Regions from separate parts of the Arthrobacter sp. Y3221114 genome, predicted to be linked through region 1. Evidence: predicted binding sites of a transcription regulator. Region 1 holds the regulator's gene; the other holds the start of a gene.

Region 1 (10,293 bases):
TCCGCGTCGGCTTCCTGGGCCTGCTGCACCTGGAAATCACCCGCGAGCGGCTCGAGGCCGAGTTTAACCTGGACCTGATCTCCACGGCGCCGAACGTGGTCTACGAAGTCACGCTGGAGGACAAGAGCGTCGCGACGGTAACCAACCCGAGCGAATACCCGGACGGAAAGGTCTCCGAGGTCCGCGAGCCGATGGTTTCCGCCACCATCCTCGCGCCCAACGAGTTCGTGGGCACCATCATGGAGCTCTGCCAGTCCCGCCGCGGGGAGATGAAGGGGATGGACTACCTCTCCGAAGACCGCGTGGAGCTGCGCTACCGGCTGCCGCTGGCCGAGATCGTCTTCGATTTCTTCGACAACCTCAAGTCGCGCACCCGCGGCTATGCCTCGCTGGACTGGAAGGCCGACGGCGAGCAGGTGGCCGACCTGGTCAAGGTGGACATCCTGCTGCAGGGCGAACAGGTCGACGCGTTCAGCGCCATCACGCACCGCGAGAAGGCCTACAGCTACGGCGTGATGATGACCTCCAAGCTGCGCGAACTCATCCCGCGCCAGCAGTTCGAAGTTCCCATCCAGGCCGCCATCGGATCCCGCATCATCGCGCGTGAAAACATCCGCGCCATCCGCAAGGACGTGCTCGCCAAGTGCTACGGCGGCGACATCTCCCGCAAGCGCAAGCTGCTGGAGAAGCAGAAGGAAGGCAAGAAGAGGATGAAGATGGTCGGCCGCGTGGAGGTCCCGCAGGAGGCCTTCATCGCCGCGCTGTCGTCGGATGACTCCAAGGACAAGGCAAAGAAGTAGTTCGGCAGTGCGTGTGATAACAACGACGGCGGAGGCCCGCCTCAGTGCCTAGCGTCCTGCCCCTTGGGGACCCGGCGCCGGCCGACGGTCTGCTGCCCGCCCAGGCGGCGGAAGGTGCGGAAGACCGCGCGTTCTGCCTGTATGTGCACATTCCGTTCTGCCGGGTGCGCTGCGGCTACTGCGACTTCAACACCTATACCGCCAAGGAGCTGGGTTCGGGGGCGTCGCAGGATGAGTACTCGGGCACGCTGAACACGGAGCTGGATCTGGCCGCGCGGGTACTGCGCGGTTCCGGTGTGCCGGACCGGCCGCTGTCCACTGTCTTCTTTGGGGGCGGCACGCCCACCCTGCTGCCGGCGGCGGACCTGGCGTCGATGCTGCGCCAGGCGGCGGGCCTGTGGGGTTTGGAGCCGGGCGCCGAAGTCACCACCGAAGCCAACCCGGACTCGGTCACGCCGCAGTCGCTGCAGATCCTGGCCGACGCCGGTTTCACCCGGGTGTCCTTCGGCATGCAGTCGGCCGTGCCGCACGTGCTGCAGGTGCTCGACCGTACGCACGACCCGGAACGCGTGGCGCAGGCCGTGCAGTGGGCACGCGACGCCGGGCTGAACGTCAGCCTTGACCTGATCTACGGCACGCCGGGCGAATCCATCGCGGACTGGGAAGCCAGCCTCGCCTCCGCGATCAGCTGCACGCCGGACCATATCTCCGCGTACGCCCTGATCGTCGAGGAAGGCACCAAACTCGCCGCCCAGATCCGCCGCGGCGAAGTGCCCGGCATCGACGACGATGACCACGCCGCGAAGTATGAGATCGCCGACGCGCGCCTCGGCGCCGCAGGTTTCGAATGGTACGAGGTCAGCAATTGGGCCCGCACTCCCGGGGACCGCTGCCGGCACAACCTGGCCTACTGGCGCGGGGACGACTGGTGGGGAGCCGGTCCCGGCGCCCATTCGCACATGGGTGGCGTCCGGTGGTGGAACGTGAAGCACCCCGCGGCGTACGCCCAGCGTTTGGCAACGGGGGTCTCGCCGGCAGCCGGCCGCGAGACGCTGGACACCGGCACCCGTCAGCTGGAACACGTAATGCTGCAGACCCGCATCATCGACGGGCTGCACACCCGGGATCTGGGGCCAAACGGGCGGAAGGCCGTGGCCGGACTGATCGCCGATGCCCTGGTGGACCCCGCCGCGGCGTTCGCCGGCACCATCCGGCTCACCCTCAAGGGCCGACTGCTGGCCGACGCCGTGGTGCGGCGGTTGCTCGAGGACTGACCGCGCCGGCCTCCAGCGACCGGCCCACCCGGTGGAGCGCCGCCTCGTAGGCTGAGTCCCAGCTCCACCCCGCCGCCGGCGCGCCCGCCAGTTCCAGCGAGACGAGCCCGTGGACCTGGCCCCACACAACGCCGACCATGGACGCGACGTCGTCGTCCGATGCCCCGGGAAGGGCGGCGGCGACGGCGGCAAACAGCGGCGCGATCGCCGGTTCCGCGGCGCCGGGCGTTGGCCGGCACGGCACCTGGCTGGCCAATGAACCGCCGAACATGAGGCCGTACAGGACGGGATGCTCCAGGGCCCACGCCCGGTAGGCCCTGCCCAGCGGTTCCAGCCCACCGGGAGCGGCCCGCTGCTGGGCGGCCGCAAAGGAGGCAAAGCCGTCGTCGAGAATGGCGGTCAGCAATTCCGCCTTCCCGCCGAAGAGCGAGTACACCGCCGTCGTCGACGTCCCGGCCGCCGCCGCGATCGCCCGGAGCGACACGGCGGCTGCGCCGTCGCGGGCTATCAGGGTGGCGGCGGTGTCGAGGAGCCTGCGGCGCAGCGAATCATCGTGGACTATGGGTCTTGCCATGCCCCAAGTATTCCATAACAATGTTCTGTAACAACGTTATGAAAGGAATCGGCTCATGTTCGAACACGTACACACAGGACGGTTCACGGCCGATCCGGGCAGCGAACGGGTCACCGTCTTCCTCATCGGGATGCGCGCCAACCGATGGTGGAAGGTCGGCAAGGTGGCACGCACCGCGTCAGCGATGCCGGCGATGCTGGCGCACCTGGCAGCGGCGCCGGAAGCCGGGCTGCTCGGCTACCACCAGTGGCTCGGGCGCACCACGATCCTGGTCAGCTACTGGAAGAGCCCGGAACATTTGCAGCGGTTTGCGTCCGACCGCGCGGCGCCGCACCTGGAACCCTGGCGCCGTTTCATGCGGGAATCGGCCGGCAGCGGGGACGTCGGCGTGTGGCACGAAACCTACGAGACGGTGCCGGGAGGCCGCGAGAGCGTCTACAGCGACATGCCGCGCTTCGGTTTGGCAGCCGCGACCGGCCACGTGCCGATCGCGGCGGGGATGAACACCGCGCGCCAGCGGTTGTCGCGGCAGGCAGGGTAGGAGGGCGGTGCCGCTACCCGAACAGGCGCAGGTTGTAGGCGTACCGGTACGGAACGCCGCGGTTGCACTTGACGCCGGCAATGACGGAATTGACCGTCAGGAAGACCCAGATGGCGGCCGCGATGACGGCGAAGAGTCCGCTGACCGCCGGAATGACGATCAGCAGGTTCGCAATGATGGCCACCACGGTGGGCGGCACGGTGAAGTTCAGGGCCTCTTTGGACTCCTGGGCGGTAAACGGTCCCCGGTCCTTGAAGATCAGGTAGATCGCCAGCGACGGGAAGCAGCCCAGGATGCCGCCGAAATGCGCCATGGTGGCCCATTGCCGGTCCTCCGAAGGGGTCAGGGGCAAGGCGGACGCCGACGCGCTCTGGTACTGCTGGCGCGGAGCGGACTTGCGCTCCGGCTGCTGCTTACGAGCAGAGTTATCGGACACTGGACCTACCTTCGGAAAAATCTGCTGATGGCTCACTTCTGTTCCTAGCCTAGCCGTTCCACCCCGCCATCCGGTGCATTCCGCGGGCGCCGGCGCCGGCCTCAACCGCCTCAAACCGTCAGGAAATCGATGACTTCTTCCACCCGGCCCAGGAGGCTGGGCTCCAGATCGGCGTAGGTGTTGACGCTGCCCAGCAGCCTCTTCCAGCCGTCGGCGATGTCGATCTGGGTCCGGTGCGGCCAGCCGAGACCGGCGAGGATGCCGGTCTTCCAATCGGTGCCGCGTGGCACCACCGGCCACTGGGTCCGTCCGATGACGGAGGGTTTGATGGCCTGCCAAACATCGACATAGGGGTGGCCCACAATCAGTACGTTGCCCGAGGCGGCGGGCACGGCCATGGCGGCCTCGGCAATCCGCCACTCCTTGGAATTGGGGACCAGATGGTCCACCAGGATGCCGAGCCTGCGCTGCGGCCCGGGGGAGAAGTCCGCCACTGCCGCCGCCAAATCGTCCACGCCGTGCAGGGGTTCGACCACGATCCCCTCCACCCGGAGGTCGTCTCCCCAGACCTTTTCGACGAGCTCGGCGTCATGCTTGCCTTCGACCCAGATCCGGCTGGCCCGCGCCACCCTGGCCCGCTGTCCCTCGACCTTGACCGAACCGGATGCCGTCCGTTGCCGGACGGGAGCCTTCGCGGCGGGCGCCGCCGGCACCACCTTCACCGGCTCGCCCTCGAACAGGAAGCCGAAGCCCAGCGGGAACGAGCGGACCTTGCCCCGCCGGTCTTCCAGCGAAACCAGATGCACACCGCCGGACTTCTCCACCCGAACGACGGCGCCGACCCAGCCGCTCTGTGCGTCCTCCAGGACCAGGCCCGGTTCGGCGCCGATTTCGCGCAGTGCCCGGGCCTTGGGGGCGGTGAGATCCTGGGGGCCCCAGCCGTAGCTGCTCATAAGCTTTAAGTCCTCTGCTGGTTGTCGTCCTCACGGCACGGCCGCCCGACAATGCTAACAACGGCGGCGACGTATTAGACTTAGCACTTGGACGTGTTGAGTGCTAACAGTCTGTCCGCAGACGAGTTGGAGACAGGAGGAGTGCAGTGAGCGAGGTCCGGAGGCTGGAAGTGCTCCGCGCCATTGTCGAAGACTATGTGCACTCGCGCGAGCCGGTGGGCTCCAAGGCACTGGTCGACCGGCACAGCCTGGGCGTGTCGTCAGCCACCATCCGCAACGACATGGCGGCGCTGGAAGAAGACGGGTTGATCGTTGCCCCGCACACCAGTGCCGGCCGGATTCCCACGGACAAGGGCTACCGCCTGTTCGTGGACCGGATTTCGGACGTCAAGCCGCTCTCTGCCCCCGAGCGCCGCGCCATCCAGAAACTGCTGGACGGCGCCGACGACCTCGACGATGTCATGGAACGCACCGTGCGTTTGCTGTCCCAGCTGACCAACCAGGTGGCCGTGATCCAGTATCCGCAACTGGGTGCCGCCAGGGTGCGGCACATCGAGTTCATCTTGCTGGGTCCGCGCAGGGTCCTGGTGGTGCTGATCGCGGACAACGGCAAGGTGGAACAGCATGTCGCGGCGCTTCCCGCGGACGTCACCGAGGATGCGCTGGCCACGCTGCGCGCCGCGTTCCTGTCCGCGCTGTCCGGGAAAGCGCTGGCGGCAGTGCCGGGCCTGCTGAAGACCTTCCCGGTGCCGGCGGAGGCCGCGCCCGCGGGCACGGCCGAGGCCCTGGCGTCGCAGCTTGCACAGCTCGCCGCGGCCACGAACGAGGAGCGGATCCTGATGGCCGGCACGGCCAACCTGGCCCGTTCCACGGTCGACTTCCAGCTGAGCATCGGCCCCATCCTCGAGGCCCTCGAAGAACAGGTGGTGCTGCTGCAGTTGCTCTCCGAGCTGCACCAGGACGCCCGGGGCATGTCGGTGAGCATCGGCAGCGAAAACCCCTACGGTTCGCTGGCCGAAACCTCCGTGGTGGCCACCGGGTACGGGCCGGGCGCGACGGCCAAGGTCGGCATCCTCGGCCCCACCCGGATGGACTATCCCACCACCATGGCCGCAGTGCGCGCCGTCGCACGTTATTTGTCACGGATCCTCGCCGGCTAGCCACACGCCGCGCAGTGTCCCCACCGGCCGTCGTCGCCGGTGAACCGATCCCCAGGAAGTGAAGTACTACTAAGGTGAGTAACCACTACGACGCCCTCGGTGTCAGCCAGGACGCCTCGACCGAGGAAATCAAGAAGGCCTACCGCAAGCTGGCCCGCAAACTGCACCCGGACGTGAACCCCGGCCCGGAGGCGGCCGAACAGTTCAAGCAGGTCAGCCACGCCTACGAGGTGCTGTCGGACCCGCAGAAGCGGCGCATCTACGACACCACCGGCAACGAGAACGGCAACGACAACGGTTTCGGCGGCGGTTTCGGCGGCGGCTTCGCCTTCCAGGACATCTTCGAAAGCTTCTTCGGCGGCGCCGGAGCAGGCGGCGCCGGCCCGGCCTCCCGGACCCGCCGGGGCCAGGACGCCCTGATCAACGTGCGGATCGACCTCAAGGACGCGGTCTTCGGGGTCAACAAGAAGATCGAGGTGGACACCGCGGTCGTCTGCCCCACCTGCGACGGCAGCTGCTGCCGCCCCGGTACCAGCCCGCGCACCTGCGACATCTGTGGCGGCTCCGGCCAGGTCCAGCGTGCGGTGCGGTCCATCCTCGGCCAGGTCATGACCACCGCCGCGTGCGGCAGCTGCCAGGGCTTCGGCACGATCATTCCCGACCCCTGCAACGAGTGCAACGGTGAGGGCCGCATCCGCAGCCGCCGTTCGCTGACCATCAAGCTCCCGGCGGGTGTCGGGACCGGGACGCGGATCCAGCTGGCCGGACAGGGCGAAGCCGGACCGGCGGGCGGACCGCAGGGTGACCTGTATGTGGAAATCCGGGTGAATCCGGACAAGAATTTCCTCCGCGAGGGCGACGACCTGCACGTCACTCTCTCGGTGCCGATGACCGCTGCCGCGCTGGGCACCGACCTCACCCTGGACACCTTCGACGGTGAACAGGAAATCAGCATCAAACCCGGCACGCAGGCGGGCGAGACCCTCACCCTGCGCGGCCTGGGCGTGACCCACCTGCGCGGCTACGGTCGCGGCGACCTGCAGGTGCACGTGCATGTGGAGACCCCCAGCAAGCTGGATGCGGAGCAGGAGGACCTGCTGCGCCGGCTGGCCCGGGCCCGCGGCGAGGAATACACCGAGGGCAAGCTGGCGTCCTCCGGCACGGGCGTCTTCGCCCGCCTGCGGGATCGGCTCGGTAACCTTTAGGCGTGACCAGCCACCTGTTCTTCACCGCTCCCGGCGAGCTCGACGCCGTCGCCCCGGGCGACAGCTTCACCCTGGGCGGCGACGAGGCCCGCCATGCCGTCACGGTCAAGCGGATTGAACCCGGCGAAGCCGTCGATCTGGCCGACGGTCGGGGCCGCCGGCTGGTCGGCGAGGCCGTCGCCGGCTCCTCCGGCCAGCTCACCGTCCGGGCGCTGCACGTCCTGCACGAGCCCAGGCCCGACCCGGAGTTGGTGCTGGTGCAGGCCCTTGCCAAGGGAAACCGCGACGAACTTGCCATCGAGGCAGCCACCGAACTGGGCGTCGATGCCGTGGTGCCGTGGCAGGCCGAACGGAGCATCGTGCGCTGGAAGGCGGACAAGGCGGCCAAGGGTGCGGCGAAATGGCAGCTGGCGGTCCGGGCGGCCGCCAAGCAGTCGCGGCGTGCGCGTGTTCCGGAGGTGGAGCCGCTGGTGGAACGGGCCGGCCTCTGTGCCCTGATCCGGGAGAGCCGGTTGTCGCTGCTGCTGCATGAGGACGCCGAGGGCAGCGTGGCCGACGCCCTGGACGGCGCCGGGTTGCGTGCGGGCTCATCCCCCGGGGAGCGCGGCGGAAACGACGGCGGCGGTGCCTCACCCGAAGGGCGTACCGGCGGCGCTACGCGCGTGCTGATGATTGTGGGTCCGGAAGGCGGGATGAGCCGGGCCGAAGTGGACGCGATGCTCGACGCCGGGGCGGTGGCCGTTCGGCTGGGTCCGCACGTCCTGCGTTCCTCCACGGCCGGACCCGCCGCCTTGACCTTGCTCAGCGAGTTACTGGGCCGGTGGCGCTGACCGGGCGGGCAGAACTGCCCTAGGTGATGGTGAAGACCTTGCTGTCCACATTCTGCCGTTCTTCGGTCGGTCCGCCCTGGTCCTTTTGGAACACGTACAGCCGGTAGGTGCCCGGATCCAGCTTTTGGCTGAACCTGAACTCGCCGATCTGGCCGGCGTCTGCATCAACGCGGGCCGTGCCGTCCTTGACCAGCTCGCCTTCGGACGTGTCCGCGGAGTCGGCAATGCGGTAGATCTGCCAGCTCAGCTCCGATTCGAACGCGACACCGCGGCCGAACACCTCCACGCGTCCGGCGGAGGTGGCACCTTCGGTCGGATCGATGATCCACACCGGGGCCGCCAGGCTGCTGTTCCGGGCCATGGGCTGGCCCAGCGGCACATGGCCGAAGGCTTTATACCCGTGGTGCCCGTCCACGAGGATGACCACTTCCAGGGGATTGTCCGACGTGCTCAGCCCGGCGTTCGCCGCCGCGGCCGTGGCGGTGTAGACCAGTTGCTGCACGGCACGTTCGGCGATGCCGGCGTCCACGCGGCGGCTAAAGGCGTCCGAGGAGATGTCCAGCGTGATGACCGAACCGTTGGTGATGGAAGCGCCCACCTTGCTTGCCGGGCTGAGCGGATTGAAGTAGTCCGGATCAAGGGGCTGCAGCCGCGTCAGCGCGGCCACCGCCGTCGTAATGGGGTCACCCAGGTTTTCCGCCTGGCGGTACTCGCGGTACAGGAACACGTTCTCGGCGTTGGTGCCCAGCCAATAGATGGGGGAGAGCTCCGAGGAGCGCAGGGTCTCGACCGGGACGCTGGAGACCAGGGGGCTGCTGGCCGAAGCGGGATCGGTGGGATTGGGCATGGAGGTCTGTCCGCCGCCGCCACCGCCGGCGGCCTGCGGCGAGCATCCGAGCAGCACCAGCGACGAGGCAGTGACCAGGGCCAACCACGCACCGAAGCGGCGTGTTGGGACCGAGCCTGCAGGCTGCCGGAGCTGGTTGCTGGTGATGCTTTCGATCCCTTCTGGCGTGCGGAATGACTGGGTGGAGGTGGGGCGGGAACGGGCGGCTGCCGCCCTTCCTGCCCCACTAGCTTGGCACACGGTAGGGGGGCTGATGGCTGCTTTAACCAGCGCTCAACCGGACTGATGCACGATTGATGCCGGATCGATACCAAGGCGTTTTTCGCCCCCGCAGAGGACTGCGCGGCGGCTCGTGCCGTAGCATGGACTTGTATCGTCAGCACCGGAACCCTTTCCGGCTTACCGCTAGCAAGCGCCCACCGAAGGAGCGATGAAAGGCCACATCGGCCGGACTATGTCCCAATCACGCCTGGATGTCGATCCGCTGGGATCAAGCAGCCGTTCCGTCCATTTCGATTCGTCGGAACACATGGTCAGGGCACTCGGTGCCCACGACGAGGTGCTGCGGGTCATCGAGTCGGAGATCAGCGATGTGGACCTGCATGTACGCGGCAACGAACTTTCCATCTCCGGCCCCGCCGACGCGGTGCGGCTCACGCTCAACGTGGTGGAAGAGATCCGCGCCCTGGCGGCGAAGGATACGAGGATCACCGCGCAGGTGGTCGCCCAGCTGCTGCGCATGCTCGGCGAACAGTCGGCGCAGCGGCCGGCCGAGGTCCTGACGCTGAACATCCTCTCCTCGCGCGGCCGCAACATCAGGCCGAAGACCCTGAACCAGAAGAACTACGTCGAAGCCATCGACAACCACACCGTGGTGTTCGGCATCGGCCCGGCGGGTACCGGCAAGACCTACCTGGCGATGGCCAAGGCGGTGCAGGCCCTGCAGCACAAAGAGGTCAACCGCATCATCCTGACCCGCCCCGCCGTCGAGGCGGGGGAGCGGCTGGGCTTCCTGCCGGGCACGCTCAGCGACAAGATCGACCCGTACCTGCGCCCGCTCTACGACGCCCTGCACGACATGATGGACCCGGAGTCCATTCCGCGCCTGATGGCCGCGGGGACCATTGAGGTGGCGCCGCTGGCCTACATGCGCGGGCGCACGCTCAACGACGCGTTCATCATCCTGGACGAGGCGCAGAACACCACCCCGGAACAGATGAAGATGTTCCTCACCCGGCTCGGCTTCGGTTCCAAGATGGTGGTGACCGGCGACGTGACGCAGATCGATCTGCCCGGCGGCACCAGCTCGGGCCTGAAGATCGTCAGCGAAATACTCGACGGCGTCGACGATGTCCGCTTCTCCCAGCTGGATGCCACGGACGTGGTCCGCCACCGGCTGGTCAGCGACATTGTGACGGCGTACAGCCGCTGGGACGAGTCCCGCCGTGGCGATGGCGGCCGGGGCGATGCCGGCCGTGGCGACGCCGGCCGTGGGCCGCGCCGCGCGCCCGCGGCCAGGCGGAAGACGGAAGCCGAAGCCGGCCCGGAGGGTGGAGCATGAGCATCGAGGTCAACAACGAATCAGCCGTCCCCGCCAACGAGGAAGAGTTGGTGCGGCTGGCACGGTTCGTGCTGGATTCGCTCTACGTCCATCCGGAAGCGGAACTGTCCAT
Region 2 (19,931 bases), on a different contig from region 1:
TTCGCCGCCCCGGCCCGGCTTGGTGTCCTCCAGCACGTCGAAGACGGCCGGGTGCAGCACGTAACGGCCGATGACCGCCAGGTTGGACGGGGCCTCGTCCGGCGAAGGCTTCTCCACCAGTTCGTTAATCCGTACATAGCTGCCGTCCCCCATCGGGGTGACGTCGGCGCAGCCGTAGGCGCTGATCTGCGCGGGGTCGACTTCCATCAGGGCGACCACGGAGCCGCCGGTCTGCTGCTGGACCTCGATCATCTGGGTCAGCAGGTCGTCTTGTTCGTCAATCAGGTCGTCTCCGAGCAGCACGGCGAACGGTTCGTCGCCCACGTGCTGGCGGGCCCGAAGGACTGCGTGGCCGAGACCCAGCGGATCCCCCTGGCGCAGGTAGTGGATGTCAGCCAGCTCCGAGGCCGCCTGCACGGCGGCGAGCTTCTCCACATCGCCTTTCTCCTCCAGGATCTGCTCGAGGTTGGGCACGCGGTCGAAGTGGTCTTCCAGCGGGCGCTTGTTGCGGCCGGTGATGACCAGGACGTCGCTCAAGTCCGCGCGCACCGCTTCTTCGACCACGTACTGGATGGCCGGCTTGTCCACTACAGGGAGCATTTCCTTGGGCATGGCCTTGGTGGCGGGCAGGAAACGGGTTCCCAGCCCGGCGGCCGGAATGACTGCTTTGCGTACCGTGCGATGAGGCGTCATGAATTCAGACTACCGAACGAAGCTGCGAAGCAAGCCGATCCGACGGGAAAGCAACTACGATGTCGGCCATGGAGAAGCAGACCGGCATGGACAAGGAAACCGCCCGCGCATTCTTCCGGGCCCGCCGCCGGGCACGTCCCGAGGAAGACCGGATTCGGGCCGGAACCGCCCTGGCGCGGCAGGTGCTGGACGGTCTCCGGCGGCTGAACGTACCGGCCGGGACCACTGTGCCGGCCTACCTGTCCGTCGGTTCCGAACCGTCCACGCGCATGCTGCTGCCGGCCCTCGAGGAGGCCGGTTACAGGGTGGTGGTCCCGATCTGTGAACCGGACTACCGGCTCAGCTGGGCGCACTGGTTCAGCGGCGTGGAGTTGGCCCGCAGCCCTCGGGCCTGGATAGACGAGCCGGTCGGAGAACGCTTCGGCCCGGAAATCATGGCCGGCCTGCCGCTGGTGCTCGTGCCCGGGCTGGCCGTGGACTCCGACGGCAACCGGATGGGCCAGGGCGGCGGTTATTACGACCGGTTCCTGGCGTCGCTGGGCGACGGCGAAGCCCGCCCGAAGTTTGTCGGGGTTTTTTACTCCGACGAGGTGGTGGCGGCGGGCGCCTTCGAGTTCACCGCGCTGGACGCGCCGCTGGACGGCGCCGTGTCCCCCGAGGGCTGGACGTGGTTCCCCGGTCGGACGGTGTAGAATTGGCACTCTGAGCGGGTGAGTGCCAACGCCTGGCCGGGCGCCTCCTGCTCCAGCCAAGTTTTTTTCAGGAGGAATTACTGTGCCCACGTACGCCTACGCCTGCAAAGACTGCGCCCATGCCTTCGACATCCAGCAGTCCTTCAGTGATGAATCGCTGACCGTCTGCCCCGAATGCGGCGGCAACCTGCGCAAGAAGTTCAACAGCGTCGGGGTCGTCTTCAAGGGCTCGGGCTTCTACCGCACCGATTCCCGCGACTCTTCCGCGGCCGGCTCCGTTCCCGCCGCCTCCTCGGGGTCCGCTGGCTCCGGGTCCGCTGCCTCTTCCGAGGCGGCGAAGCCAGCTGCGGGCGAGGCCTCGAAGCCTGCCGCCGCCCCGGCTCCGGCCGCAGCCGCCAGCTAGCCGCGCCGGGAGCCCGCGGCCGCTCCTACACTGCGAACCGGCGGCGGCACTGCATCCACAGGTGCGCTCACCCCGCTGACCGTGGGCGCCCGTGTGCTTCTAGCGTGGCCGCATGCCCACCGCTGCCGCCCCGTCCCGCACCGCCCGCCCTGCACTGTCGCCGCGCCGGCTGCTGCGGCGGCACTACCGGCTGCTTGCCGCCCTGCTGCTCTGCGCGGCCGCGGCACTGGTCGTGCAGCAGCTGACCCCGGCGCCGAACCCCACTGATTCCGTGGTGGTCGCAGCGTCCGATCTCCCGGCCGGCGCCCTCTTGTCCGCCGACGACCTGGAACTGGCTGAACTGCCGGCCGGTGCCGTCCCGGAGGGTGCCGCCGACAGCCCGTCCCTGCTGGTGGGCCAGCGCCTGGCGACGGCGCTGCACGCCGGTTCTCCGGTCTTGGACACCTCGATCGTCGGGCCGGGCCTGTTAACGGGGGCGCCGCAGGGGACGGTGGCAGTGCCGGTGCGCCCCGCCGACCCCTCCACGGTCCAGTTGGTGTCGCCGGGCCGGTTGGTGGACATCGTCCTCAGCAGCGGCAACGGGTTCGAAGAACCGGCCGAAACCACAGTCCTGGCGCGGGCCGTTCCGGTGCTGTGGAAAGCCGACGACGGCCCTGCGCCGGCTGCGCTGCTCGGCGCGGGCGAGCCCGACGGGCTGGTGGTCGTGGCAGCCGCACCGTCGGACGCCACCGCGCTGGCCGGCGCCTCCAGCCGGGGCAACGTCTTCCTCGTGTTGGTCGGCTGAGGACCGCCCGGAATCGGCCGGCCCGCAGACCGGCTCCCGGCCTAGCCCCAGTGCGGCGGGCGCTGCTCGCGCAGCCAGGCGTCCCGGTCCTCTTCCCGGTCGCCCCACGCACGGGGGTCGTCCTCCGACGCCTTGGTGGGCAGCGTCGGCGACTGGTTGCGCCTGGCCCGGCGCGGCCGCAACCGGTCGTCGCCGGCATCGCCTGGCTCGTCTGCCGAACCCGCGGCGTGCGGGGACCCATCCGCCTGCGGTGCCTGCTCCGGCCTCCGCGGGGTGGCCGGACGGTCGTCCTTGTCTGCCGGTTCTTCCGGCTTGTGCAGTCCCAAGTAGCCTCCGATCAGGTCTGCGCACTTCTCCGGATCCGTGAACACCTCGATGGTCCACAGCGTCAGCGGCCGCCAGCCCAACCGCTCAAGCTGTTGCGGGCGCAGCCGGCTGCGCTCCCGCACGGTCAGCTCCTGGTACTGCTGGCTGCCGTCCGATTCCAAGGCCACCGGCAGGGTCGGTTCAACATCCGGCGAATACTGTACCGATCCCGTGCTGGCCGCGATGTCGATGACTCCGTAGTAATGATCCCAGACCCGTGCGCCGCGGGTGCGGATGCGCTCCACCAGGTCCGCGACCAGCGGGTCGTCGATTCCGGGAGAGATTTCGTGCGCCGTGAACCGGCCGTCGCCGAGGTGGCGGTCCAGCAGGTCATGGAAGTCGAGGGCTCCATGCCGCAGCCGCTCGGGGTCCAGGTCCTCGGGGCGGAAGCAGCTGAGCACGTGCAGGGACTGCCGGGAACGGGTCACCGCGGTCGCGAAGAGCGCCCGCCCGTGCGGCGCGGACAGGGGTCCGAAGTCGTGCACCGCACGCCCGTGCGGCGTGCGGCCAAAGCCGAGCGAGAAGATCACGTCGTCGCGGACCAACCCGGACGCGCGTTCGACGGGAACCACCCGGAAGGGCTCCTGGCGGCGGTGGAAGAAATCTGCCGCCGCCGGGTAATTGGGCATCTGCAGCCGGATGGCCTCCGCGACGCGGGCGGCGTGCCGGGCGCTGGCCGTCACCACCGCCAGCGACCGCGACGGCCGAAGGCTGATGTGCTCGAAGACGAGGTCCACCACGCGGTTGAGTTCGGCCGGGACGCTTTCCACGCCTTCGTGTCCGGCGCCGGGCATCCCGGTACCGTCGGGCAGATATTCCACTTCGAGGCCGCCCCCGCGGATGGAGCTGGCGCCGGGCAGCCGGGACAGCGAACCGCCGTAGAACTTCTCGCTCAACGACCGGGTCAGGTCCAGGTCCACGGCACGATAGGCGGTGGTCAGCGCCACCACCGGCAGCACCTCGGAGAGCGCGTGGAAGCAGCTGGCCAACGGTTGCGGGGCTTCGCCGGTAACGGGATCGTTCCGCCGGTCCACGTTGACTTCGAAGGGCTCGGCGCGGCCCAACTCGCCGTCGCCGAACGCCACCACCTGGTGCGCCCGGGAGAGCGCGGTCAGCGCCGAAGGCAGGCTGGTGGCTTCGGCGTCGAGGATGATCACGGCATCGAAGTGCTTGCCTTCCGGGAGCAGCAGCGGCAGCACCAGCGGGGAGGCAGTCCAAATCGGCAACAGGGCCGAAACGAGGGACTCCGACTGCTGCCCCAAGGCGGCCAGTGTGGGTTCGCCGGCCTTGAGCAGGTCGCGCAACCGCTGCGCGGCTTTGGGCTTGCTCTTGAGCGAGTGCCGCCAGTTCTGTGCCAGTTCCCAGCGCAGCCGGGCGGGCCCGGACGCGATGTGCGCGTTGTCCGCGAGCCGGTAGACAGCCTCGAGCTTGCGCAGGTTGTCGCCGTCGGACATGGCGAGGTAGTCGTCGCCGCTGATCATCGCTTCGAGTGCAGACTGCCACCACGCCAGGTCCAGTTCCGCACTGACCTCGTCCGCGCCGACTTCGCGTTTGGCCAGATCGTCCAGCAGTTCGGTCAAACCGTGTTCGCGCATCTGCTCCAGCAGCAGCGTCCGTTCGGGCAGGTTCACCAGCGTTTCGCGGTCCGCGGCCAGGGCGTCCAGCTGTTCCTGGAGTTCGCCGTCGGGCAGGGCTGCGAGGGCACGGTCTTCGGGCACCGGCGCCAGCAGTGCGGCCAATTTCCCAAGGCGTTGTGCCACCTCCCGGTAAAACCCGTTCAGGTCCGCCAGCCCGGAGGGCACCGCCGGATGGCGCTGCGACGTCGCGTAGTCGGCCCACTTCGTCCGCTGCTGCTGCACCTCGAAGAGGGATTCATGCAGGTCGGAGATGTGCACGCCCGGGCGGATGTATTCCTTGGCCACCTTGCGCAGCCGGGAACGCGTCATCGAACTCATTTCGATTCCGCGGTCGCGCCGCCAGGAACTCGGCGCGGTCGCGGAAATCAGGTCGGTGACCGGCCGGTCGAAGATGTCCGGGGTGAACTTGTCGAGGCTGCCGCGGACCTCCACCAGCAGTTGGAGCTGCTCCCCCCACTCGCGGAACGTCCCGGCGAGGGCGATCTGCGAATGTTCGGCGACCTTGTTCATCCGTTCACGCAGCCGCGGAACGTCCTTGGCGAGGTCGGCGGCCAGCTGGTGGGCGTCTTCGGTTTCCTTGCGGTTGAGCAGCTTGGCACCGAACCACGGGCTGGTGGTGGCGGACTTGCTGAAGCTGCCCAACTCGGCTGCCCGGACCAGCCGGGCCGCCAGCTCCGCCCGGTCGGTGATGCTGTCCAGCACCGACCGCTTCAGCCGCACGGTGGTCGCCGGCGCCGGATCGAGCGAGGTGAGCTTGGCCAGCGACTGCATCGCCTGGTAGGGGGAACAGCGCCAGCGGCTGCGCACGTTGTGCAGCGACTTCACATGCTCCAGGAGCTTGTGCCGGTGCTCGGTGAGGGTGGTGTGCAGCTTCTGAAGCTGCGGCTCCTGCGCCTTTTCGCTGCGACTGATCGCGCGGATCAGCGCCCGGCGCAGCTGTTCCGGCGTCAGGTCCCCGCTCAGCTGCAGCGCCAGCGACCCCAGGTCCACGGTTTCCAGCTGCTGCGCGAATCCCGTCAGCGTGCCGCGGCGCTCGGCGACCACCAGCACGCTCTTGCCCTCGTAGGCCAGCGCCGCCGCAGCGTTGAGTGCGGTCTGGGTCTGCCCGGTGCCCGGCGGCGCCGAGACCACCAGCGAGTGCCCGGCCTGGACGAGGTCCAGCACCTGTTGCTGCGCGGCGTCGGCGTCGAGCAGCAGGAACTCGTCCTGCGGATCGCGTTCGTCGATCGGCGGCAGCTCCACCTCCGGCACGGGCACCGCGTTCCGGCCGGCCAGCGGACGGGGTCCGGCCTGGGAGCCGGCGCCGGCCTCGGCCAACGCGCGGATCACCGGATGGCCGGCATCGAGCAGGACCGGGTCCGTGACCGCTTCCAAGTCCGCAAAGGTCGACACCAGGAGATGGTGTTCGATGGTCATGTTCCGCACGTCGGCGGTGAGCAGGCGCAGACGTTCCAGCACGGGGTGCGGATCCAGGCGGGCGGTGCTGTAGGCCAGCCGTGCGGTCGCCTCGGCATCGATGCCGACCCCCTGCTCCGCGGACAGGTGGCGGACCAGGGCCGGGTTCAGCCGGGCGCGGTCGGTCAACTGCAGTTCGAAGTCGTCCTGGCTGGGGCGAACGGCCAGCGCCACCGGGATCAGCATCACCGGGGCGTTCAGCGCCTCCGACCGGCCGACCTCGGGAACCCGCCAGGACGCGGTGCCGGCGGCCAGGTACCCGACGTCGATGCCGCGGTCGGAGCCCAGTTCGTAGATCTTGGCGCGCAGGCTGCGGGCGGTGCGCATGGCCGCGGCGTACTGGTTCGGCTCGCGCAGCAAGGTGGAAAGACGGGTGCGGCGCCCGGCCAGCAGCTGCGCCAGGCCGGAGGGGTGGGCATGCGTCAGGTCAATGCTGTTCGACGACGTCGGGGCGAACCGCAGCAAGGTGTCCGACCCGGCAAGATCTCCCAGGTTTTCCAGCCACGATGCCACAACGTCTTCAGCAGCCTCAGCTACGCTGGCCAGCGACACGGCTGCCCCCTTTACTTCACTCTCGGCGACTTGCCTGGACCACAACGGCATGTCAAACAAGGTATCGGACTTTAAACGCCAAACGGGCGACCGCAACACTGCTCGGCGAAATTGCCTTGCAGTTCATCCGCAGCTGCGCCGCGGCTGGGCAGCGGTCGCCCGTTGTGGCTACTCCCACTCGATGGTTCCCGGCGGTTTGCTCGTCACGTCGAGCACCACGCGGTTGACGCCGTCCACTTCGTTGGTAATGCGGTTGGAGATCCGGGCCAGCAGGTCATAGGGGAGCCGCGACCAGTCTGCGGTCATCGCGTCCTCGGAGGAGACCGGACGGAGCACGATCGGGTGTCCGTAGGTGCGGCCGTCGCCCTGCACGCCCACGCTGCGCACGTCGGCCAGCAGGACCACCGGCATCTGCCAGACTTCCTGGTCCAGGCCGGCGGCGGTCAGTTCGGCGCGGGCGATCGCGTCCGCCTTGCGCAGCAGGTCCAGGCGCTCCTGCGTGACTTCGCCGATGATCCGGATGCCAAGGCCCGGGCCGGGGAACGGCTGGCGTCCGACGATTTCGGCCGGCAGGCCCAGCTGGGCGCCGACGGCACGGACTTCGTCCTTGAACAGCGTCCGCAGCGGCTCAACCAGCTCGAACTGCAGGTCCTCGGGCAACCCGCCCACGTTGTGGTGGCTCTTGATGTTGGCGGCGCCCTCGCCGCCGCCGGACTCGACCACGTCCGGGTAGAGCGTTCCCTGCACCAGGAACTTCACCGACTCCCCTTCGGCAGCGGCCTCGGCCAGCACCGCTTTCTCGGCGGCTTCGAAGGCGCGGATGAACTCGCGGCCGATGATCTTGCGCTTGGTCTCCGGGTCGGTGACGCCGGCCAGCGCCGACAGGAAACGCTGCTGCTCGTTGGCTACGTACAGCTTCACGCCCGTGGCCGCGACGAAGTCACGCTCCACCTGCTCGGCCTCGCCCTCGCGCAACAGTCCGTGGTCCACGAAGACGCAGGTCAACTGGTCGCCGACCGCGCGCTGCACCAGGGCCGCGGCAACGGCGGAGTCCACGCCGCCGGACAGCCCGCAGATCACGCGGGAATCGCCGATCTGGGCGCGGATGCGCTCCACCTGCTCTTCCACGATGTTGCCGGTGGTCCAGTTGGGCTCCAGCCCGGCGCCACGGAAGAGGAAGTTCTCGAGCACCCGCTGGCCGTGGGCCGAGTGCTTGACCTCGGGGTGCCACTGCACGCCGTACAGCTTTTTCTCGTCGTTCGCGAAGGCGGCCACCGGGGCGCCGGCCGTGCTGGCCAGCACGTCGAATCCGGCGGGGGCCTCCTGCACCGAATCGCCGTGGCTCATCCAGGTGTTCTGGACGGAGGGCACGCCGGCCAGGATGGACCGGCCCTCCCCCACCGCGGTGGCGTCCGTGGCGCCGTACTCGCGCAGGCCGGTCTTTGCCACCTTGCCGCCCAGGGCGTTTGCCATGGCCTGGAAGCCGTAGCAGATGCCGAACACCGGGACGCCGGCCTCGAACAGGTCCGCGCCGACGTTCGGCGCCCCTTCGGCGTAGACGCTGGAGGGCCCGCCGGAGAGGATGATGGCCACCGGGTTCTTGGCCATCAGCTGTTCGGTGGTGTAGGTGTGCGGAACGATTTCGGAATACACGTTGGCCTCGCGCACGCGGCGGGCGATCAGCTGCGCGTACTGGGCCCCGTAGTCAACGACGAGGACGGGCCGGTGGTCCGTAGTGGCGGGGGGAGGAGTAGTCACCCTTACAGGATAGTCGCCGCGTCCGGGGCCACGCACTTTGGCGTCCGGCCCCGCCGCGTGAGCTAGCGCACGACGGCGGGTGCCCACCCGCCGTCGCGCCCCGGCACCGCGGCGGGTGCCCGGCGCCTGTCAGTAGCGCTTGGCGGCCTCGGGATGGGCGGCCAGTTCTTCTTCCACCTCGCGGTGCACCTTGCGTTCCAGGATGATGGACAGGAACGGGATCACGCCGCCCAGGGCGATCAGCACGAACTTGCTGAACGGCCAGCGCATGAGCGACCAGAGCCGGAAGTCGGCAATCAGGTACAGCACGTACAGCCAGCCGTGCGCTATCAGCACCGCGATGGACAGGTTCATGCCGTCGATCACCGACGGTTCGGCCTGCGCCAGTCCCAGCGCGAATGTCTCGCCCGTCAGGGTGTTGGTGGCCCCGGCGAACAGGAACAGGTTGAAGCCGTACCGCAGCACCATCTCGACGCAGAGCAGCAGCAGCATGATGCCGGTGATGTAGGAGGTGACCTTGTAGAAGGTCAGGGCGGAGCGGATCTGGGCGTGGGTTCCGCCGAAGCGGCGTTTGGCCGGACGCTGGGTCGCGGCGGAACGGTCGGGGGCGTTTTCGGTCACGTGGACTACCTCGTTGTGTGGGGTGTGCTGGGTGTGGTCTGGTCGGCGGCGTCGCCGCCGTGGCGGGCGCCGGCCTGGCCTGCCGCGCTCCCCCGCCCGGCTTCGGCAGCATGGCGGGCTGCTTCGGCCGCGTCTTCGGCTGCCTCCAGGTCGCGGCGGTAGTCGTCGGCCACCAGCCGCCACCAGAGGAAGATGGCGAATCCGGCGAACACCACCCATTCCACCGCGTAGAAGACGTTCATCCAGTTGACCGGCGCTTCCTGTGGCTGCGGCCCGACAACCACCGGCTGCATCGCTGTCCCGTCGGTCGCGGTGCCCAGATCGGTGCCGCCCACGGTGAAGCCGGTCCCGACCACGAAGCCGGAGTAGCCGGGCGCGTTCCAGCGGTTGATCAGCTCGGCCGCGGACAGCGAAGCGACCTGGCCGGCGGGCAGGGTTCCGGGCAGCGGAGCTTCGGTGGGCAACAGGCGCCCGACGACGGTGGCCTCGCCTTCGGGGGCGGGAACGGCGTCCGCCGGTTCCTCGACCCAGCCGCGCACGACAGGGATGACCACGCCTTCGCCGAACTGCTCCACGCCGTCCACCGCGAACGGGTCGACCACCCAGAAACCTTCTTCCCCGTCCTGCAGGCGGTTTTGGACCAGCACCTGTCCGCCGGGGACGAAGCTGCCGTCGAAGGTGACCATTTGGTCCGCGGTGGCGGCCGTCATCGGGATGCCCGGTTCAAAGACGTCGGTGAGCGGCTTGACGGCTTCCGTCTCGCCGGGGGGCGGGGGCGGTTCGCTCTGCGACGTGGAAAACTGCCACTGGCTCAGCAGCACGAACACCGTGGACAGCGCCAGCGCAAGCACCAGAGCCGCTATCCAGCGGGGTTTCAGGGCAGTCTTGAGCACCCATTAAAGGTACTTCGCAACCATGTAGAAAACGAATCCTGCCCGGCGCCCTCAGGCCAGCGGAACGATGTCGTCAACGCCCATCCGGGCGCTGTCGGCGGTGACGTCGTCAGGCTGCTCCTGGCTGAGCCGTTCGGCTTCCACGCGGGCCAGGTAGTGCTTCACCTCGCGTTCCACCTGCCCTTCACTCCAGCCGAGGAGGGGCGCCATCAGCTTGGCGACGACCGGCGCGGCGGAGACACCGCGGTCCCAGGCCTCGATGGAGATCCGGGTCCGGCGGGTGAGCACGTCGTGGATGTGCCGGGCTCCCTCGTGCGTGGTCGCATAGACAACCTCGGCCGCCAGGTAGTCGTCGGCACCGGGCAGCGGTTCGGCCAGCTCCGGCCGTTCGGTGATGATGTCCAGCACCTCGCCGACCATGGATCCGTAACGGTTGAGCAGGTGTTCCACCCGGGCCACGTGGATGCCCGTTCGGTCCGCCGTGCGGCTGCGCTTGTTCCATGCTGCCTTGAAACCGGAGGCGCCGAGCAGCGGGATGGTGTCCGTGCAGCTGGGCGGGACGCGCTCGTCGAGGGCCCGTGCCGCCTCGTCCACGGCGTCCTTGGCCATCACGCGGTAGGTGGTGTACTTGCCGCCGGCCACCACCACCAGTCCGGGGACCGGGTGCGCCACCACATGTTCACGCGAGAGCTTGGCGGTGGAGTCGTTCTCGCCCGCCAGCAGCGGCCGGAGCCCGGCGTAGACGCCCTCGACGTCCTCCCGGGTGAGCGGACGCTGAAGCACTTGGTTGACATGGTCCAGCAGGTAGTCGATGTCCTTGGACGAGGCCGCGGGGTGGGCCTTGTCCAGGTTCCAGTCGGTGTCGGTGGTGCCGATGATCCAGTGCCGCCCCCACGGAATCACGAACAGCACGGACTTCTCGGTGCGCAGGATCAGCCCCACCGTGGACTGGAACCGGTCACGCGGCACCACCAGGTGGATCCCCTTGGAGGAACGTACCCTCAGCTGGCCCCGTTCGGTCACCATGGCCTGGGTTTCGTCCGTCCACACGCCGGTGGCGTTGACCACCTGCTTGGCCCGGATGTTGAACTCGCTGCCGTCCTCCTGGTTCCGCACCCGGGCGCCGACCACGCGCTCGCCCTCGCGCAGGAAGTCGACCACCGCCAGTCGGTTCGCCGCGTGCGCCCCGAACGCCGCCGCGGTGCGGACAATGTTGACCACCAGCCGGGCGTCGTCCACCTGCGCGTCGTAGTAGCGGATGGACCCCACCATGGCGTCCTTCTTCAGGCTGGGTGCCGCCCGGAGGGTCCCCCGCCGGGACAGGTGCTTGTGGAAGGGGACGCCGCGGCCGCGGCCCGAGGCGATGGCCAGGGCGTCGTACAAGGCCACGCCCGCGCCGACGTAGGGCCGCTCCACGTACCGTTTGGTCAGCGGGTACAGGAACGGCACCGGCCGCACCAGGTGCGGCGCAATGCGCTCCAGCAGCAGCCCCCGTTCCTGCAGCGCCTCGCGGACCAAAGCGAAGTCCAGCATCTCCAGGTACCGCAGCCCGCCGTGGATCAGCTTGGAAGACCGGGAGGACGTGCCCGAGGCCCAGTCCCGGGCTTCGACGATGCCCACGTCGAGGCCACGGGTCACCGCGTCCAGGGCGGCCCCGGCACCCACCACCCCGCCGCCGACGATCAGCACGTCCAGCTCGGCCCCGCGCTCCTGTGTGGCGCGCAGGGCGGCCAGCGCCTGCTCGCGGCTCTCGGGACTCAGGGCTCCGGTGGTCATCGCCTATCAGCCTCCCAGCATGATCAAATCAGTCGCCCGCCTGGATCGGCGCCAGCACCACTTCGCAGCGCTGGAACTCTTTCAGGTCCGAGTACCCGGTGGTCGCCATCGACCGGCGCAGCGCACCGACCAGGTTGGAGGTTCCGTCGGTGTGGTTGGACGGGCCGTGGAGCACCCGCTCCAGCGGTCCGACGGTTCCCACGTTCACGCGGTCGCCCCGGGGCAGTTCGTCGTGGTGGGCCTCCTGGCCCCAGTGCCAGCCGCGGCCCGGCGCTTCCTCCGCCCGGGCCAGCGCGGAACCGAGCATCACGGCGTCGGCTCCCATGGCGATGGCCTTGACGATGTCGCCGCTGAAGCCCACGCCGCCGTCGGCAATCACATGCACGTAGCGGCCGCCCGATTCGTCCATGTAGTCCCGGCGCGCGGCCGCCACATCGGAGATCGCCGACGCCATCGGGGCGTGGATGCCCAGCGCCCGGCGCGTGGTCGTCGTCGCTCCCCCGCCGAAGCCCACCAGCACGCCGGCGGCGCCGGTGCGCATCAGGTGCAGCGCCGGGGTGTAGCCGGCGGCGCCGCCGACGATCACGGGCGTGTCCAGCTCGTAGATGAACTGCTTCAGGTTCAGCGGTTCCTGCGTCTTGGAGACGTGTTCGGCGGAGACGGTGGTGCCGCGGATCACGAAGATGTCCACGCCGGCGGCCACCACGGTCTTGTAGAACTCCTGGGTGCGCTGCGGCGTCAGCGAGCCGGCCACGGTCACCCCGGCTTCCCGGATCTCGGCCAGCCGGGAGGTGATCAATTCCGGCTGCACGGGCGCGGAGTAGAGCTCCTGCATCCGCTTGGTCGCGGCCGGGCTGAAGTTCTCGGTGCCCAGCGCGGCGATCTCGTCGAGCACCGGCAGCGGATCCTCGTACCGGGTCCACAGGCCCTCGAGATTGAGGACGCCCAGGGCGCCCAGCTTGCCCAGCGCGATGGCGGTGGCCGGCGACATGACCGAGTCCATCGGCGCGGCGATGACCGGGGCGTCGAACGTATACGCGTCGATCTGCCAGCTGACCGAGACGTCCTTCGGATCGCGCGTCCGGCGCGAGGGGACGATCGCCACGTCGTCGAGGGAGTAGGCTCGGCGCCCACGCTTGCCACGGCCAATTTCAATCTCGTAAGTCACGGCTCTAGGTTATCCCACCGCTGGAACGCTTCACCGTGGAACGGGCAGGCACAGGACTTTCGCCGGCGCCAGCGGACAGGGCGGATCCCCTCGTGTCGACCGCAAGGCACTCCTCTTCCGACTGCTGGCGTCGTCACGGCGCAGGCGGTACGCTCGACCTGCCGCACGGCAGGCAAGCGCACCGTAGGCCCGCTCGCTATACGGTTGCCGCTGGCCGGCCGCAGGTAGCCGGAGCGGGAAGTGGTCAGTCATGGGAGGAAGATTCCGGCGGTCCGTTGAGCGCATGCGACCGTTCGCGAGTGGCGTGGCGGCCACCCTATGTTTTGGCGTCGCCGGGCTGGTCTGGTCCATGCCCTCCCGTCGTTCGCGCCGGTTGCGGAGAGCCGCATCGTGTACCGTTTGCGCTGTCCACCAGCGGGTGCACGGTGTCGCCCTCTTTGTGGTGGCGGCCCTCCTGGTTGCGGGAGCCGGAGCCCGCTTCCAGGAGGCGCTCTCCCCGCCAATCGTTTGCCACAGCCATATCACCGCCGACGGACAGATCAAGCCCGAGCCGCGTCTGCAGATTTCACCACCGGCCCCGTGGCGCATCACCCGCAATTTCCTGGTCGCCCCTATCAGCGGCGTCGGGGTCCTGACCGGGCGCAGCCTTGGTATGGAAGCGTGCACAGGACCGTCGCTGTTGGTCATGTTCTGGCCCCCGCCGCGAACCAGCGGCGGCGGAACAATGCTCGGCGACGTGTTCGTTGCGTGGATGCCACCGGTAGACCCAGCGGGCCCATTGAGCGTCAACGGATATGGCATAGCCGATGAGGGCCAGTATGTCCGCTACGGCCCGAACATCTCCCAGACCCGGACCGGGGACGAGGCCCTCGCCATCCACGAGTCGCGGCATGTTGACCAGTGGGCCGTAGCTAACTTGCTCGCCGGCCCGTTTGCATTTCCGGCGGCATACATCATCGACGGGGCACTGTTCCCCTCCTCACGCAACCACTTCGAGCGGGCCGCCGGATTGTCCGGCGGGGCGTATCCGCCCGCGCCGGATAACTGGCCGGCGCCGCGCTGGCCCGACACCGCGGCCCTCGTGCTCATCGCGCTTCTGATCTTCCGACGCCGGCTCCGTTGGCTCACCCGCGTCGCGGTCGGCGGCCGCTTGCACACCCGTGCCCACGCACCGATGCGCTGTCCCGTCCATACGCGCGGCTGGTCGCGGCCCGTGGGCGCGCCCCCGGTGCTGTCGCCGCCCGGCTGAGCGCCCCGGCTCACCGCCGGCGCGGTGTTGGCGAAAGTCCGGCCGCTGGTTAACGCGAGGGGCGCCGCTCCCCCTGTTGTGGGGAACGGCGCCGCCGAAGACTGCGGGACTACCGCTTGTAGTTCGGTGCCTCCACGGTCATCATGATGTCGTGCGGATGGGACTCCTTCAGCCCCGCCGCCGTGATCCGCACGAACTTGCCCTTGGCCTTCAGCTCGGCGACGCTGCGGGCACCGGTGTAGAACATCGTCTGGCGCAGGCCGCCCACCAGCTGGTGCGCGACGGCGGAGAGCGGGCCGCGGTACGGCACCTGGCCTTCGATGCCCTCGGGGATCAGCTTCTCGTCGTCCGGCACATCTGCCTGGAAGTAGCGGTCCTTGGAGTAGGAGGTGTTCTTGCCGCGCGTCTGCATGGCCCCCAGCGAGCCCATGCCGCGGTAGGCCTTGAACTGCTTGCCGTTGACGAACACCAGGTCGCCCGGGGACTCTGCGGCGCCCGCCAGCAGCGAACCGAGCATCACGGTGTCCGCGCCGGCGACCAGGGCCTTGCCGATGTCGCCGGAGTGCTGCAGGCCGCCGTCGGCAATCACCGGGATGCCGGCCGGGATGGCCGCCTTGGCCGACTCGTAGATCGCGGTGATCTGCGGGACGCCCACGCCGGCGACCACGCGGGTGGTGCAGATGGAGCCCGGGCCCACGCCCACCTTAATGGCGTCGGCGCCGGCGTCGACCAGTGCCTGCGCGCCCTCGCGGGTGGCGGCCTGGCCGCCGATCACGTCCACGTGGGCCGCGGCCGGGTCCTTCTTCAGCCGGGCGATCATGTCCAGCACGCCCTGGCTGTGGCCGTTGGCGGTATCCACCACCAGCACGTCCACGCCGGCCTCGATCATGGTCATGGAGCGCTCGTAGCCGTCGCCGAAGAAGCCGACCGCCGCGCCGACGCGCAGCCGGCCGTCGTCGTCCTTGGTGGCCAGCGGGTACTGCTCCGCCTTGTCGAAGTCCTTGACGGTGATCAAACCCTGCAGCATGCCGGCGTCGTCCACCAGCGGGAGTTTCTCGATCCGGTTCTTGCCCAGCAGTTCGATGACTTCCGGGCGGCTGATGCCCACCTTGCCCGTGATCAACGGCATGGAGGTCATCACCTCATGCACCTTGGTGGTGGGATAGTCGGCGCGGGGCACAAAACGGGTGTCGCGGTTGGTGCAGATGCCCACGAGCTTGCCCTCGGAGTCCACCACGGGCAGTCCGGACACGCGGTAGTTGTAGCAAAGCTCGTCCAGTTCGGCCAGCGTGGCATCCGGGGCGATGGTCACCGGGTTGGTGATCATGCCGGACTCACTGCGCTTGACCCGGTCCACGTGCTCGGCCTGGTCCTGGATGGACAGGTTGCGGTGGATGACGCCCAGGCCGCCCTGGCGCGCCATGGCGATGGCCATCCGCGATTCCGTCACGGTATCCATGGCGGCGGAGAGGAGCGGGGTCTGGACCGTGATGCGGCGGGTCAGCCTGGAGCTGGTGTCGGCCTCGGACGGAATCACATCCGTCGGGCCGGGCAGCAGGAGCACGTCGTCGTAGGTCAGACCCTCGAAAGCGAACGGATTGAATTCTTCGGACACTGCAGGGCCTTTCGAACGATACCGGTGGCGGCCGCCAGTCACCGACAGCGAGAATCGGTTTCCGGGGTTGGTTACATCCTAAAACGATTCCGCCCCGGCCACTATTTCCCGCGGGCACCGATGTGGCGGAGCTAACGCGGCCGACACCGGGGCGCCCACGACGACGGAGGGGACCCTGCCACGGGCAGGGTCCCCACCGGACGGGCGAGGCCCGACCAGCAGCTGGCGGCGTGCGCTAGTGCTGGTGGTTGTGCTCGTCCTCTTCGGCCGGCTTCTCGACGACCAGGGTTTCGGTGGTCAGCACCAGTGCCGCGATCGAGGCTGCGTTACGCAACGCCGAACGGGTCACCTTCACCGGGTCGATGATGCCGGCGGCGACGAGGTCCTCGTATTCGCCGGTGGCGGCGTTGAAGCCGTTGTTGACTTCCAGCTCGCCGACCTTGGAGACGACGACCATGCCCTCGTGGCCGGCGTTTTCGGCGATCCAGCGCAGCGGCTGGGCCAGCGCGCGGCGGACCAGGCCGACGGCGGTGGCTGCGTCGCCCTCGAGCGCCAGCACGTTCGGGTCGGTCTCCAGAGCCTGGGCGGCGTGCACCAGGGCGGTGCCGCCACCGGCCACGATGCCTTCTTCCAGGGCAGCGCGGGTGGAGGACACGGCGTCCTCGATCCGGTGCTTCTTCTCCTTCATTTCGACCTCGGTGGCAGCGCCGACCTTGATCACGCCGATGCCGCCGGACAGCTTGGCCAGGCGCTCCTGGAGCTTCTCGCGGTCCCAATCGGAATCGGTGCGCAGCACCTCTGCCTGCAGCTGGGCCACGCGGTCGGCCACGTCGGCCTCGGAACCGGCGCCGTCCACAATGGTGGTGTTGTCCTTGGTGACGGTGATGCGGCGTGCCGCACCCAGCACCTCGAGGCCCACCTGGTCCAGCTTCAGGCCGAGGTCCGCGGACACGACCTGGGCGCCGGTGAGCACCGCGATGTCCTGCAGCATGGCCTTGCGGCGGTCGCCAAAGCCCGGTGCCTTCACGGCGGCAACGTTCAGGGTGCCGCGGATCTTGTTGACCACCAGGGTGGAGAGGGCTTCGCCGTCGATGTCTTCGGCGATGATGAACAGCGGCTTGTTGGCCTGCAGCACCTTTTCCAGCAGCGGCAGGAACTCCTGCACCGTGGAGATCTTGCCCTGGGAGATCAGGATCAGCGCGTCCTCGAGGACTGCCTCCTGGCGCTCCTGGTCGGTGACGAAGTACTGCGACAGCAGGCCCTTGTCGAACTGCATGCCCTCGGTGAGCACCAGTTCGGTCTCCATGCTGGAGCCCTCTTCGATGGTGATGACGCCGTCCTTGCCCACCTTGTCGAACGCTTCGGCCAACAGCTTGCCGACCTCGGGGCTCTGGGCGGAGATGGTGGCGACCTCGGCGACCTTGCCTTCGACCTCGCGGGCGTTCTCCAGCAGGCGGGCGGCCACGGCCTCGACCGCTACCTCGATGCCGTGCTTGAGGGCGCCGGGGGCGGCGCCGGCGGCCACGTTGCGGAGGCCTTCCTTCACCAGGGCCTGGGCCAGGACGGTAGCGGTGGTGGTGCCGTCACCGGCAACATCGTTGGTCTTGGTGGCGACTTCCTTGGCCAACTGCGCGCCGAGGTTCTCGTACGGATCGTCGAGTTCCACCTCGCGGGCGATGGTCACGCCGTCGTTGGTGATGGTGGGGGCGCCCCACTTCTTGTCCAGGACCACGTTGCGGCCACGCGGACCGAGGGTGACCCGGACGGTATTGGCGAGCTTGTCGACGCCGGCTTCCAGCGCCCTGCGGGCAGCGTCGTTGAACTCCAACTGCTTTGCCATGAATTTGTTCCTTTCACGCAAAATGCCCCGGCTGCGCTGCTATAGGAGGCAGCCGGGGCATTTCGGTTGTCCGTGATTCCGGCTGCGGGCGTCGACTGCGCGCGCCCGAGCCGCCGGACTCAGCTGATGGGCCTTACTTGGTGACGATGGCCAGCACGTCGCGGGCGGAGAGCACCAGGTACTCTTCCCCGCCGACCTTGACCTCGGTTCCGCCGTACTTCGAGTAGATGACGACGTCACCCTCGGCTACGTCAACGGGAACCCGGTTGCCATTGTCATCGACGCGGCCGGGGCCGATCGCGACAACTTTGCCTTCCTGCGGCTTTTCCTTGGCGGTGTCCGGAATGACCAGGCCGGAGGCCGTGGTCTGCTCTGCTTCGAGCGGCTGGACAACAATACGATCCTCAAGAGGCTTAATGGAGACCGACACTCGGCTCTCTCCTTTTCATGCGCTACGAATAGGTTGGCCAAGGAGATGTCTGCCGTCGTCGCGGTGCCGGCAGGCGGTTCCTTGTATTAGCACCCACACGGGGCGAGTGCTAACTGCGACTCTATGAGAAGGATTAGCACTCGGTCAAGGCGAGTGCCAACGGGCGGGTCGGCCCGACTTCCGCGGCCACCATCTGTGTGACGCAAATCGACGACGCCCGCCGCCGGCCAAGTTGCGTAAGGCTAACCTAACCCGGTAGCTTTCAAGCTGCGCGCAAATAGCAAACGTTTATGTTGCCTAATGCCGGTCCCCGCCCGGGCCGGCGTTGACGAACGATGGAGAGTCAGTGAAAAAGCCCCTGAAGTCCGGCCTGGTGGCCTTGACCGCAGCCGTTTCCATGCTGGCGCTGAGCGCCTGCGGCCAGCAGACCGATGCCGCAGCAGGTACCGGCGCCGAGACGATCAGCGTAGAGCACGCCTCCGGCACCACCGACGTGCCGGTGAACCCGGAGACCGTCTACACCTTCGATCTCGGGGTGCTGGACAGCCTCACCGCCCTGGGCGTCGAGGTCGACGGCGTCCCGGAGGCAGCAGTGTTCCCCGAGTCACTGGCACAGTACGCCGGGGACGACTACACCAAGATCGGCTCCATGAAGGAACCCGACTTCGAGGCGATCAGCCAAGGCGCACCCGATTTGATCATCATCTCGGGCCGCACCGCCGAGGCCTACGGGGAGCTGAGCAAAATCGCCCCGACCATCGACCTGAGCGTTGATACCGCCGCTCCGATCGAGAGCTTTAAGGAAGTCTCCGCGACCCTCGGCGAGATCTTCGGCAAGGAAGCCGAAGTCGAAGAAAAGCTGGCAGCCATCGACACCCGGATCGAGGACACCAAGGCCGCCGCCGCCGACGCCGGCACCGGCCTGGTGCTGATGACGAGTGGCGGCGAGATGACGGCCTACGGGGCAGGGTCCCGGTTCGGCATCGTGCACGATGTCCTGGGCGTGCAGACCGCCGCGGACGTAAAGTCCGAGGGCCCGCACGGCGAGGCCATCTCGCACGAATTCGTCGCCGAGGCCAACCCGGACCACCTGTTCGTGATCGACCGCGACGCGGCCGTCGGCGAATCCGGGGAGGCCGCTGCGGCCGTCCTGGACAACGAACTGGTCAACGGCACGAGCGCCGCCAAGAACGACAGCATCACCTACCTGGATTCAGCATCCTGGTACCTGGTGGGCTACGGCCTGAATAATACGGACGCCATGATCAGTGCCGTCCAGGCAGCCATCACGAAGTAGCACCCGTACGGCCGCCGGCGACCCGCCGGCGGCCTGCGCGGTGGCCCGATCCATGGCTTCCTCCACGATTTCCAGTCCGGCCCCGGCGGCAGCAGCCGCGGCCGGACGCTCCCGCGCCCGCGGATCCGGTTCCCAGCTCGCCTGGGCGGGCACCGCCGTCGTTATCCTGGCAATTGCCAGCATGTTTGTGGGCGTCAGCGATGTGTCCCTGCCCGCCTTGCTGTCCGGTGACCAGACGGCCTGGGACATCTTCTGGATCAGCCGGCTGCCGCGCACCCTGTCGGTGATCCTGGCCGGCGCGGCGCTGGGTATTGCCGGGCTGATCATGCAGCTGATGGCGCGGAACAAATTCGTGGAGCCCTCCACCGTGGGCACCGTGGAGTCGGCCTCGCTGGGCATCTTGGTGGTCACGGTGGCGGTCCCCGGCGCCACACTCTTGGCCAAGATGTCCGTGGCGACCGTGTTCGCGGCCGCCGGGACCGGCCTGTTCCTGCTGGTGCTGCGCCGGATCCCGCTGCGCAACACGCTCATTGTGCCGCTGGTGGGCATCATGCTGGGCGGCGTCATCGCCGCGGTGACCACGTTCTTTGCCTACCGCTACGACCTGCTCCAGACGCTGAACAGCTGGATGATCGGCGACTTCTCCGGCGTGCTGCGCGGCCGCTACGAACTCCTCTGGATTGTCGCGGTGCTCGCGGTGAT

The links. Region 1 encodes HrcA, which represses chaperone genes, less so after heat shock. Its sites were predicted from a motif close to TTNGCACTCGNNNNNNNCGAGTGCNAA; they were not measured.
Region 2: groES (co-chaperone GroES) is a predicted target of HrcA. The motif match lies at 18,066-18,092, and genes of this name have one in related genera.

Annotation. Positions count from the first base shown of each region.
Region 1 is NZ_JBNHHW010000001.1:440,454-450,746, reverse strand. It holds gene lepA (translation elongation factor 4) at 1-800, shown strand, start outside; gene hemW (radical SAM family heme chaperone HemW) at 845-2,074, shown strand; gene AC5RV3_RS02115 (TetR-like C-terminal domain-containing protein) at 2,022-2,648, opposite strand; gene AC5RV3_RS02110 (DUF4188 domain-containing protein) at 2,704-3,189, shown strand; gene AC5RV3_RS02105 (DUF4870 domain-containing protein) at 3,203-3,625, opposite strand; gene AC5RV3_RS02100 (DUF3097 family protein) at 3,736-4,578, opposite strand; gene hrcA (heat-inducible transcriptional repressor HrcA) at 4,725-5,738, shown strand; gene dnaJ (molecular chaperone DnaJ) at 5,813-6,943, shown strand; gene AC5RV3_RS02085 (16S rRNA (uracil(1498)-N(3))-methyltransferase) at 6,946-7,773, shown strand; gene AC5RV3_RS02080 (GerMN domain-containing protein) at 7,793-8,704, opposite strand; gene AC5RV3_RS02075 (PhoH family protein) at 9,075-10,181, shown strand; gene ybeY (rRNA maturation RNase YbeY) at 10,178-10,293, shown strand, end outside.
Region 2 is NZ_JBNHHW010000003.1:510,936-530,866, forward strand. It holds gene galU (UTP--glucose-1-phosphate uridylyltransferase GalU) at 1-693, opposite strand, end outside; gene AC5RV3_RS09265 (5-formyltetrahydrofolate cyclo-ligase) at 762-1,385, shown strand; gene AC5RV3_RS09270 (FmdB family zinc ribbon protein) at 1,468-1,788, shown strand; gene cpaB (Flp pilus assembly protein CpaB) at 1,901-2,572, shown strand; gene AC5RV3_RS09280 (DUF4011 domain-containing protein) at 2,614-6,633, opposite strand; gene guaA (glutamine-hydrolyzing GMP synthase) at 6,751-8,340, opposite strand; gene AC5RV3_RS09290 (DUF3817 domain-containing protein) at 8,470-8,961, opposite strand; gene AC5RV3_RS09295 (SURF1 family protein) at 8,967-9,854, opposite strand; gene AC5RV3_RS09300 (glycerol-3-phosphate dehydrogenase/oxidase) at 9,906-11,630, opposite strand; gene AC5RV3_RS09305 (GuaB3 family IMP dehydrogenase-related protein) at 11,659-12,798, opposite strand; gene AC5RV3_RS09310 (hypothetical protein) at 13,082-14,047, shown strand; gene guaB (IMP dehydrogenase) at 14,157-15,662, opposite strand; gene groL (chaperonin GroEL) at 15,898-17,502, opposite strand; gene groES (co-chaperone GroES) at 17,636-17,932, opposite strand; gene AC5RV3_RS09330 (siderophore ABC transporter substrate-binding protein) at 18,279-19,229, shown strand; gene AC5RV3_RS09335 (ABC transporter permease) at 19,282-19,931, shown strand, end outside.